DNA from 3 places in the Bacillus sp. OTU2372 genome. Region 1 is predicted to be linked to each of the others. Evidence: predicted binding sites of a transcription regulator. Region 1 holds the regulator's gene; each other region holds the start of a gene.
The links. The regulator LexA, encoded in region 1, represses DNA repair genes until DNA is damaged. The targets are predictions, from matches to a motif close to CGAACATATGTTCG.

Region 1 (3,876 bases):
CGCCAACAGACTTAGGTGAAAACTGCCGTCGTGATATCGTTCTTGAGCTAGAAGAAATGGGCTTTGAAATCGAAGCTTCTCATCACGAAGTAGCACCAGGACAACACGAAATCGACTTTAAATATGCGGATGCATTAACTGCATGTGACCAAATCCAGACTTTCAAGCTTGTTGTAAAAACAATTGCTCGTAAACACGGATTACACGCAACATTCATGCCAAAACCTTTATTCGGTGTAAATGGATCTGGTATGCACATGAACCTTTCATTATTCAAAAATGGCGAAAATGCATTCTATGAGCCAACTGGTAACCTAGAAATGAGTGATACAGCTCGTCAATTCATTGCTGGTATTCTAAAGCATGCTCCTGCCTTTACAGCGGTAACGAACCCAACTGTAAACTCTTATAAGCGTTTAGTGCCTGGCTATGAAGCACCTTGTTATGTAGCTTGGTCTGCTAGAAACCGTTCACCACTAATTCGTATTCCTGCATCTCGTGGCTTAAGCACACGTGTAGAAGTACGTAGTGTTGACCCAGCAGCAAATCCATATCTTGCAATGGCTGTTCTATTAAAAGCTGGTTTAGACGGTATTAAAAATAAATTAACTCCTCCAGCTCCAGTAGATCGTAACATCTATGTTATGAGCAAAGAAGAAAGAATCGAAGAAGGTATCATCGATCTTCCGGCAACTCTTGCACAAGCATTAGATCAATTAAGCCAAGATGAAGTAATTGTTGCTGGTTTAGGCGAGCACATCTTCGAACACTTCGTTGAAGCAAAAGAAATTGAGTGGGATATGTTCCGTACTGTTGTTCACCAATGGGAACGCGATCAATACCTGAGCACTTATTAAGAGATAAAAGAAGCCTTGGCGCTCTATGCGTCAAGGCTTTTTGGTGTATTGTGGTAGAGTAGGGTGGCCGGGAGTATGAAGGACAAAATGCGGTTGAGCAAGAGGGAAAGTGTCCTTCATCGGGAGCATGAACGACAATGAGTTTTTGAGCAAAAAAGAAAGTGTCCTTCAGCGGGTGTGTGAAGGACAAAACGCAGTCGTATAAGAAAAAATATCCTTCATCGGAAAAGTGTAGAATAATATCCGGATAAGTCTGACCCAAAAAAAGAGAGCTGGATCAGCTCTCTCAAATTAATGGATATGACGATAAACTCCAATAACTTTCCCTAAAATCGATACATTTCGTAAAATGATAGGATCCATTGCAGAGTTTTCCGGCTGCAGGCGGATGTAGTCTTTTTCCTTAAAGAATCTCTTACAAGTTGCTTCGTCATCCTCCGTCATTGCAACAACAATATCCCCATTGTTCGCAGTCTGCTGCTGCTTCACAATCACGTAGTCTCCGTCAAGTATTCCCGCCTCTATCATACTTTCACCCATGATTTCTAGCATAAACACCTGCTCGTCTGAGGGAGCCAAGCTTTCAGGAAGTGGGAAATATTCTTCGACATTCTCAATTGCTGTGATTGGCAATCCTGCTGTTACCTTCCCGACCACTGGAACGTTGACAACTTTATTTCTAGGAATCTGTGCGGCTTCATCCGCATCTAGTATTTCAATAGCTCTTGGTTTGGTAGGGTCTCTTCTAATTAGACCTTTACTCTCTAAGCGTGCTAGGTGACCGTGAACAGTAGAACTGGATGCAAGTCCAACCGCTTCGCCAATTTCCCTGACGGAAGGAGGATATCCCTTACTTCTAACTTCTTCCTTTATAAACTCCAGGATATCCTGCTGCCGCTTTGATATTTTTACCATGATAAAATGCACCTCGCCTGGTTAATGTTGTCTTTATTATAGCATGTCGTACCATACTATACAAACATAAGTTCGAGAAAATGGTTGACAACAAACAAATGTTCGGATTATAATGAAAACAAATCAAAAGGGAACATATATTCTTATAAGAGGTGCGAATCATGAAAAAATTATGGAAACAATACTCGTATGCTATTACTCTTATTATTTTAAGCTGCACTTTAGCTTTGGTATTATCATTTAAACATCACTCTGATGATCAATATTTAAAAGTAACCATTTCTGAAGGAGATACACTTTGGAAGATTTCTGATCAATTTGAAGGTCAGCATTCGCTATCAAACAAAGAGTTCGTAGGCTGGGTAAAAAAGCATAATGAAAATATTAAGGATCAAATCTATCCTGGTGAAGAAATTGTAATTCCTGTAAGCAAAAAGAATTCCGCCAATACAACAGAACTTGCGAGTGCGCCGAAGGAATAGAAAGGATAACTAATGAAAGCTATAATCTACTGCCGTGTCAGTACCAACAAACATACACAAGAAACATCCTTAATACGCCAGGAAGATGAATTAATCCAACTTGCGAACCAGTGTGGATTTGAAATCGACTCCATTATAAAAGAACAAGCTAGTGGTTATGATTTTGAAAGAGATGGAATACTAGAGGTATTAGAGAGGATAAAAGATCCGCAAGTTCAGGCCCTGTTAATTCAGGATGAAACACGGCTTGGAAGAGGTAATGCTAAAATTGCCCTTCTGCATTGTATAATAAAAGAAGGGATTCAACTTTACAGTATTTCACATAATGGTGAATTACAACTTTCAGAATCGGATTCCATGGTTTTAAAAATAGTCAGTATGGTAGAAGAGTATCAGCGTAAACTTCATAATGTAAAAATAAAAAGAGGCATGAAGCGTGCTGTTGAGCAAGGCTATAAACCAGAAAAAAACTTAAAGAACCTTGGACAATCCTCTGGCAGGGAAAAAATTGAAGTACCAATTGAACAGATTATCCGATTACGGGAAAATGAGCTGACATTTGCTGAAATTGCCGCCACACTAAGAGGCTTTGGGTATAACATTTCAAAAGCAACTGTTCATAGAAGATATCAAGAATATATAGAATCACAGAATCAGTAGCTCTTTATCTTGTCATGAAGGCTTTTTTTTAGTAAAATCAAGTGTCTTCATTTGATGAGAAAGGATGGGTGGGTATGCTTTCAAAAGAAAAAATGGCTCGCATTAATGAACTGGCAAGAAAGGCAAAATCGTCAGGATTAACAGAGTTAGAAGCAAAAGAGCAATCCAAATTAAGAAGTGAATACTTGGCTACTTTCCGAGCAAATATGCTCGATACATTAACGAATACAAAGTTTATTGATCCAGAAGGTAATGATGTCACACCTGAAAAATTAAAAGCTAGAAAGAATCGCCCTCTTCATTAACTATATATTAAGTTTAAAACCTTCGGTATTTTCTCACCTCGCCTAATAAAGGCGGGGTATTTTCATTTACTATTACATACATTATTATTCTTGTTAAAGTCAAAATAAAAATAAAGTGAAATTTTCAATCTTATTTTTGTTTATAAGTTGAATTAATAGACAATGCAAGATAATATAAAGGATGTATTTATTATCCGTGATCAAGAAAGGATGTAATTCATGTTTAATACTATTGATGATTTATCCGTAACATCGATTCGTACGCTTTCTATTGATGCTATTGAGAAAGCAAATTCTGGGCATCCAGGTATGCCAATGGGTGCTGCCCCAATGACATATACATTATGGACAAGATTCATGAACCAAAACCCTAAGAATCCTCATTGGTTCAACCGTGATCGTTTCGTCTTATCTGCAGGCCATGGTTCTGCATTGTTATATAGCATGCTCCACTTATCCGGCTATAATTTAAGCATGGAGGACATTAAACAATTCCGTCAGTGGGGTAGTAAGACACCTGGACACCCTGAGTACCGCCACACAGAAGGTGTAGAAGCAACAACTGGTCCGCTTGGGCAAGGGATTGCAATGGCTGTCGGTATGGCAATGGCAGAACGCCATGTTGCTAGTGTTTATAACAAAGATAAATACGAGATT
Region 2 (3,876 bases), on a different contig from region 1:
TAACAGCTTGTACAGAAACCCTAATTCTGACGCCGTCAACTTATCTGTTAGCTGTTTTAATGTGGTGGTGAACAACTTGATAACTCGATTATGATTAGGTTGATGGCGGAAATGGAAATCAGGATTTACATAAAATTCTCCATTATCTTTGAAGATGATTCCGTTACTTATCATCGCTGCCCAGAACCTTTGAAAGGTCGGTTTAGATATTCCCAATGCTTTCTGCATCTCTTTTCGATCTAAAGCTAACTTTCCCGTACCATACTCCATATAGCACTGTAGTATTAACAGATATCCGCAGTCGACTGTTTTAACTTTAGAAATAACATTTTTGATGTTCTCCATATCTGCAAACGAGAAATGGCGATTATCTTGATGGTAATACTGAATGCGTTTATATGCCTCGTCTTGCTTTTTGGAACGTAAGGAATACTCTGAAATATCATATTCTTGTCCTGTAGTTAGATCAACAAGTGCAAATTGTCTGTTGCTATTAGTCATTATTATTTCTCCTATTCTGGTATTTTATAAATTTAAAAGCGGTTCTGCATTCACAGATACCGCCTTCAGCTTCAAATCTTATTCAGACTCATCGCCATCTCTTTTTCCTTTTTAAGCCAATCCTCCCTTAACACTAATGGATCCTTTTGCATTATCCTTTGTAAAGTAGAGCCACTAATGCCCTTAAATTTAGCTATTCTTTCATGATTCATCCCAATATCAGAGAGGACTATAGCTTCTAGTGAATCAATCTCGTTTAGTTTTGGCTTTGCCCCCCCTCTATACTGATGCCCACTTATTTTCGTATCTTCATTATTCTCCTTTGGAGTTCCTGGCAATAGATGACTGGGATTTACACACCACGGATTGCTACATAAGTGGCGAACGTGAAATCGACTAGGGACACAAACACCGTGAGTAATCTCATACGCAAACTTATGTGCATTGACGGTCTTCCCGTTATAATTGAAGGTACCATACCCATCTGAGGTCTTACCCGCTATCCATTCCCAACATTCATCTGGGTTTCCCCTATCGACTTTCGACCAAAACCGTTCTTCATCTGTCTGCTTCCATTTTGTAACTCCTTCAAGTACTTTGTTGATCTGATACTCTGTAGTTCTATATTCAGTTGCTAACTGCTTAATCGAGGATTTCTCAGTTGCATACTGTTTACGTGCCTCTTGAATTTGCTTCTCTGATAATTTGTTCTTACGTTGAGTACTATTTTTCATCTTTATCCCAACCTTCTTCCTTTACTTTGGTTAAAAAACGACCAATTCGTATATCATCTTTAATTCTTTCTAACCTTCTTTGTATAAATCGTTCAAATCTATGAATATCTCTCAATTCATCCTTGGGACCAAGGATCGCTTTCTCCGTCCATAAGTCAACTATAAAACCGATACTACGCAAACACAGTTCTGCCAAATCAATTTCAAAATCTATCATTCTTTGAGCAGCTGCTAAATCACGACAGATAGATATTGCCCACATTTTCTGATTATAAATAGCTTCAACAGCTTTTTCGTCCTGATAGGTGTATTCGAGTAAGTGGTGTAAACGATCCAAACCAACCAAATCTTTCTCATTAAAATTTGCGCTCTCTAAAATGTTCATTCTGTAATACCTCCAAAGTTTAATAGATTTAATACCTAGATTTTCAAAATAGATAGAAACGTTTTATTCCACTATCTTGTTCTGCAGATACTGAATATCGATTAAGATCGCATCTGTAATCCCTACTGCTCGTTTGAACTTCATAGCGAATTCAGGCGTAATCCTGTTCGTTTCTTTCTCAACCGCAGATACTGAACCAGCGCTTACGTCCATGCGCTTTGCTAGTTCACTTTGCGTCCAGTTCAGGTACGCCCTTACGATTCTTACTGTTGAAGCTGTGACTAAACCCATTCAATCTTCACCTCCTTAAAAGTTTTTGTCATACTCTTGTTGCTTTCATCTCTAAAATAGGGGATATAGTCATCTATCATAGATACGGAAATAAAAAAATTTTAAAAAAAATGCGTTGGCCGTATTTTCCGTTTTGTAATGTTTATAAGTAGTAGTTTTACAAGGATTGTAATTTTGACCGTTTCTCATTCGCCCATCACCTCCTACCTTCATATGTAGATACGGGTCCAAATCGTCTCCAGCGCCGAGAAAAATCAAAAATCTTATTTTTTTTTGATCCGACTATCAATCTTGGTTACTTCATATATAGATAAGGGTCAGAAATGTCGTCAGTGTCGATTTTTTTATATTTTTTTGTTTCGTCCAATCCAAACCACCTCCTTAGTCATATATACAATAGGGGTCTCAACCGAGCAGAGTGGAATAGAAAATAAAAAATGCAAAAAAAAAAAACGCAACCTAAATGGCTGCGTCTGCAATTAATCTAATTAACATATTTCAATAGACTTCAGGATTTTTCATACGGTTAATTACGACAGTTTTACGATCTATATCGTTAATCTACAGAAACTCCGATGATATCCTCAAATTTAATCCGTTCAAATTCTCCAAGCTTTATTTCGATATGTACCTCATGTGAAATCGGATCAACGCGATAGACGGAACCGACAACAACAGTAGTAAATCCATCTTTCCATACCTTTAGCTTTACGGCTAAGTTATACTCCATCGCATAACATATCCGTTGGTCGAATTCGTCCATTTCGTACTCATCGATTAACGGCTTCGATTGGCGTTCCTGGTCCTTAAACATCGAATGCTAACGGTAAGAACGATGCAGGCTGCCATTTTAATTTACCAAGGTCTCGAATAGTCATTAAGGTCATCTCCTTCGATATTATTATAAACGAACAAACGTTCCCTTTAGAAATAAAATAAAAAGACCACTAACATAGCGGTCCTTAGTTTTTCTTATTCAATTAAAGCTAACCGATGTTAAAGTAATATGATTGATTCACCATCTCATTTTATTTCATCACAATAAAAAGGTTCCAAGAAAATGAGGATCTCATTTATACATAACGACTTATTGTTTTAGGATTAATGGTCTCATTAAGTCTAGAGAGTTTTTCAGCCACATCAATATCAAAGATTGAACAAATGTCTCTGTAGTCCCCTTCTAAACTATTCGTATAAATCTTTCCTTGCTCATCACAGAATATATAGCCACTCACCCTATCGCTATATTTAAATTTTTCAATCTTGAACTTCTTCTCTTCTTTATCCAAAAAGGTTAATGCATTATCAAAATCGTCATCACTTATTTCAAACGTATCTTTTTTCTCTTTAGCAGAAGATAAAGGGAAAAATTGATATATACTCCAACTATCTATATTTTCAAACTCCAATAAATATCTATACAAATCATAAATATAATCACTGTTTTGCTTAGTTAATATAGTATTTATTTTAATCCTAGTATTTGACTCTTTTAATTTTTGAAGAACTAAATTAACCTTATTAAATAAATTTTTTGATTTCCTCATATTATTATGTTTCTCTCCGATTCCATCTAAAGAGATTCCAATTAAATCTACATAATTTTCGATAAAGGAAAAATCACTTTCAGTTATTGAAATACTATTTGTATCTACTTGAGTAAATAGCCCATTTTCTTTTGCAAGTATGCATGATTTTCTAAAACTACCTTTACTAAAAGAATCACCTCCACCGAAGGTAATTACATCAAATTCCAATGATATTGCTCTTTTTACTACCTCATATGTTTTGTCTTGTATTTTTTTATGGTGAAAATTCACATAACAAAAATCACAAGTTAAATTACAGCTCTGATTATATGTGAGTATTATTCTTTTCATTTTTCTATAACCTCTTCAAATGATTCAGAAAGTCTCCAACAATTGTTGAAATGACTTTTTAATATGTTGTAATTTCGGTTATCAC
Region 3 (3,876 bases), on a different contig from region 1:
TCTTCAATTTCGGCTTTTCCACGGACAATGATTTTCCCTTTACCAGTTTCATAGGCTTTTTTAATGCCTTCTATCCCTTGAATGATCCCGCCAGTAGGGAAATCTGGTCCTTTAATCACGGTCATGAGTTCATCTACGGTTGAATCTGGTTGATCCATTCTCATGATCACGCCATCAATGATTTCACCCAAATGATGTGGAGGAATATCAGTGGCATAACCGGCTGAGATTCCTGTTGACCCATTTACAAGTAAGTTTGGGAACATAGCTGGTAAAACAGTCGGTTCCTTTGAAGTATCATCAAAGTTTGGAATAAATTCTACTGTATTTTTTTCAATATCCCTTAAAAGTTCAGCGGCGATTGCCGAAAGTCTTGCTTCTGTGTAACGCATCGCAGCGGGCGGGTCACCATCGACACTACCGTTGTTACCGTGCATTTGAACAAGCACATTCCGAACCTTCCAATCCTGACTCAAACGCACCATGGCTTCATATACAGAAGAATCACCATGTGGGTGATAGTTACCAATAACATTACCGACTGTCTTCGCCGATTTACGAAACCCTTTATCAAATGTGTTGCCTTCCACATGCATAGCATATAAAATACGCCGCTGTACAGGCTTTAAACCGTCCCGTGCATCCGGCAGTGCACGTTCTTGGATAATATACTTACTATACCTTCCAAAACGATCACCAATTACATCTTCTAGAGGTAAGTCCCGAAATTTTTCAAGTGCACTCATCCTTCAGTAACCTCCTCGGAGACGGTAATATTTTCATTTTCTAAAATCGTATCATCTTCTTCTAAACCAAATGCTACATTACTTTCAATCCATTTACGGCGCGGTTCAACCTTATCACCCATTAGCGTAGTAACACGTCGCTCCGCTCTGGCGATATCATCAATCTTAACGCGGATTAATGTCCGTGTCTCTGGGTCCATTGTGGTATCCCATAGCTGGTCTGCATTCATTTCGCCAAGACCTTTGTAGCGTTGGATGATATATCCTCTACCGACTTTTTTAATAGCTCCTTGAAGCTCATCCTCGTTCCATGCATATTCGATGATTTCTTTTTTTCCTGAGCCTTTACTTACTTTATATAAAGGCGGAAGAGCAATAAATACTTTACCAGCTTCAACAAGCGGCTTCATATAACGATAAAAGAAGGTAAGCAATAGAACTTGGATATGGGCACCATCTGTATCAGCATCTGTCATAATGACAATTTTGTCATAATTGATGTCTTCGACCGCAAAATCGGCACCAACGCCGCCGCCAATTGCATGGATAATCGTGTTAATTTCTTCGTTTTTGAAGATATCAGAGAGTTTCGCTTTTTCTGTGTTGATGACTTTACCGCGGAGTGGAAGGACAGCTTGAAAACGGCGGTCACGGCCCTGCTTGGCAGAACCTCCCGCAGAATCACCCTCTACTAAGTAGAGTTCATTCTTTTGCGGATTTCGTGATTGTGCTGGTGTCAGCTTTCCAGAAAGGACGGTTTCTCCTCTTTTCTTCTTTTTGCCGCTTCGTGCATCCTCGCGGGCTTTTCTTGCTGCTTCCCGGGCCTGATACGCTTTAATCGATTTTTTGATTAATAAGGAACTAATATCAGGATTTTCTTCCAAGAAGTAGGAAAGATGTTCAGAAACAACGGAATCTACTGATGATCTCGCTTCACTCGTACCGAGTTTTCCCTTTGTTTGTCCTTCAAATTGTAGAAGCTCTTCTGGGATTCTTACGGAAATAATCGCCGATAATCCTTCACGAATATCGTTACCGTCTAAATTTTTGTCTTTTTCCTTAAGAAAAGCAACTTTACGGGAATAGTCATTGAATACCCTTGTCATGGCGGTTTTGGCGCCGGCCTCATGTGTACCGCCATCTCTTGTCCTTACATTGTTAACAAACGACAAGACATTTTCGGAATAGCCATCATTGAATTGAAATGAAAATTCTACTTCAATCCCGTTTTGAGTCCCTTCAAAGCTGACAACAGGATGGAGTGTCTCTTTATCTTCGTTTAAGTATTCAACAAAAGCCTCAATACCATTTTCATAATGAAAAACTTCGTGAATATCATTACGCTCATCAATAATTTCAATTTTTAATCCTTTTAACAAGAAAGCTGATTCTCTCAGCCGTTCAGATAAAGTTTCAAGGTTATAGGTCGTGGTCGAGAAAATGGTCGGATCCGGTTTAAAATGAATCGTTGTCCCCGTTTGATTAGTTTTGCCGAGTTTTTCGAGTGTTGTGACCGGTTTACCGCCATCCTCGAAACGTTGTTCATATACGAAGCCATCTCGTTTAATTGTTACGATTAACCATTCAGATAATGCATTTACGACCGATGCACCCACACCGTGCAAACCACCGCTGGTTTTGTAGCCGCCTTGGCCAAATTTACCGCCGGCATGGAGCACAGTTAAAATAACCTCAGGTGTTGGTTTTCCCATTTTATGCATACCTGTAGGCATTCCTCTACCCTTATCCATAACACTTATGGAATTATCTTTGTGTATTCTTACAATGATTTGATCACCAAATCCGCCTAGTGCTTCATCGACAGAGTTGTCAACGATCTCATACACAAGATGATGAAGACCGCGTGAATCAGTGCTGCCAATGTACATACCTGGGCGCTTTCTAACTGCCTCAAGACCTTCTAGTACCTGGATGGCATCATCATTGTAATCAAAAGCTTGCTGATTTCTTGCCACTAAAATACCCCTTTCATACCTAAAAAACATAAATGGCGTTCTCCGCCATTTTCACAATTAATTAGTAAAACATTCGTTTAAAAGAGTTCATTATCCTTTAAATTTATCCAATAGAACTAATGTTTGCCACATTTATTTTAACACATCTTCTTGCGGCGTCTATGCTTAATTGTAGCGATTAATTTCGATTTGGCAAATATGTATTTAAAAACAACATATTTTTGTAATACAATTTTAGCTGTTTTTAGGGGGCAAAAAAGAAAAAAACTGCTAAAAAATAGCAGCTTTTTATCTTGTCATTGCATATTCAATTTTAATACAGCGATCCATAATCACGGTATAGCCCTTTTCTTTTAAAAATTGATAGGCTTCTTCATTTGCAAGACCGAGCTGGGCCCAATATACGTCGGCATCAATCTCGTCAAATTCTTTCGCGACATCGAACAATTGTTCGGAACGTCGGAAAACATTAACAATATCTACATGCCCCTGGATATCTTTTAAAGAGGCGACTGCCTTGACACCTAGGACAGTGTCGACAGCTGGATTCACAGGTATGATTTCATAGCCTGCATCTTGCATAACTTGTGATACTTGGTAGGAAGCCTTTGCAGGATTGTCGCTTAAGCCCACAACAGCGATTCTCTTTGCCTTATTCAAAATTGAACCAATTTCCTCACGGCTTGGATTTTCAATTGCCATCATTACCACTCCTTGGAATTATTATCTTTATTCTACCCTTTTTGATAATAAAAGCCAAAATAAAACGCTTGCAAAATCGAAAAGCGAAAGTGCTTTGACCTGGGGCGCAAGGCTACAGTCGAGCCGGCGAGAAGGCTCGACTGTAGCCTTCTTGACGGATTGGCTTATGACCCCGAGCCCCTAGGCGCTGTAGCTAGCCCTTTAATTAGGAGCTTACCTTAAGAAACAGAGATTAGTTCTGGTTTAGCTGCTTCATTTACTTTTGGTACTGAAAGACAAAAACGGGCACCATGTTTATGGTTTTCTACCATAACCAATCCGTTCATATTTTCTAGTATCATCTTGGTCATATAAAGGCCCAAACCTGTACCGCGTGGCCTCGTTGTAAAATAGGGATCAAAAATTTTATCTAGGAGCTCAGGATCTATTCCACCTGCATTATCCGTAAATTC

Region 2: a site for LexA is predicted at 2,820-2,833, ahead of AAHB15_RS13395 (YolD-like family protein). Genes of this name have one in related genera too.
Region 3: a site for LexA is predicted at 2,835-2,848, ahead of parE (DNA topoisomerase IV subunit B). Genes of this name have one in related genera too.

The regions. Positions count from the first base shown of each region.
Region 1 covers NZ_JASATK010000001.1:726,176-730,051, forward strand. Annotated here, with positions in the region: gene glnA (type I glutamate--ammonia ligase) at 1-857, shown strand, start outside; gene lexA (transcriptional repressor LexA) at 1,149-1,772, opposite strand; gene yneA (cell division suppressor protein YneA) at 1,934-2,254, shown strand; gene AAHB15_RS03515 (YneB family resolvase-like protein) at 2,267-2,914, shown strand; gene AAHB15_RS03520 (DUF896 domain-containing protein) at 2,989-3,219, shown strand; gene tkt (transketolase) at 3,439-3,876, shown strand, end outside.
Region 2 covers NZ_JASATK010000007.1:50,907-54,782, forward strand. Annotated here, with positions in the region: gene AAHB15_RS13375 (hypothetical protein) at 1-501, opposite strand, end outside; gene AAHB15_RS13380 (HNH endonuclease) at 573-1,235, opposite strand; gene AAHB15_RS13385 (hypothetical protein) at 1,225-1,620, opposite strand; gene AAHB15_RS13390 (helix-turn-helix transcriptional regulator) at 1,684-1,911, opposite strand; gene AAHB15_RS13395 (YolD-like family protein) at 2,468-2,725, opposite strand; gene AAHB15_RS13400 (radical SAM protein) at 2,985-3,791, opposite strand; gene AAHB15_RS13405 (hypothetical protein) at 3,788-3,876, opposite strand, start outside.
Region 3 covers NZ_JASATK010000003.1:255,260-259,135, forward strand. Annotated here, with positions in the region: gene parC (DNA topoisomerase IV subunit A) at 1-746, opposite strand, end outside; gene parE (DNA topoisomerase IV subunit B) at 743-2,722, opposite strand; gene AAHB15_RS09005 (CoA-binding protein) at 3,011-3,424, opposite strand; gene AAHB15_RS09010 (sensor histidine kinase) at 3,643-3,876, opposite strand, start outside.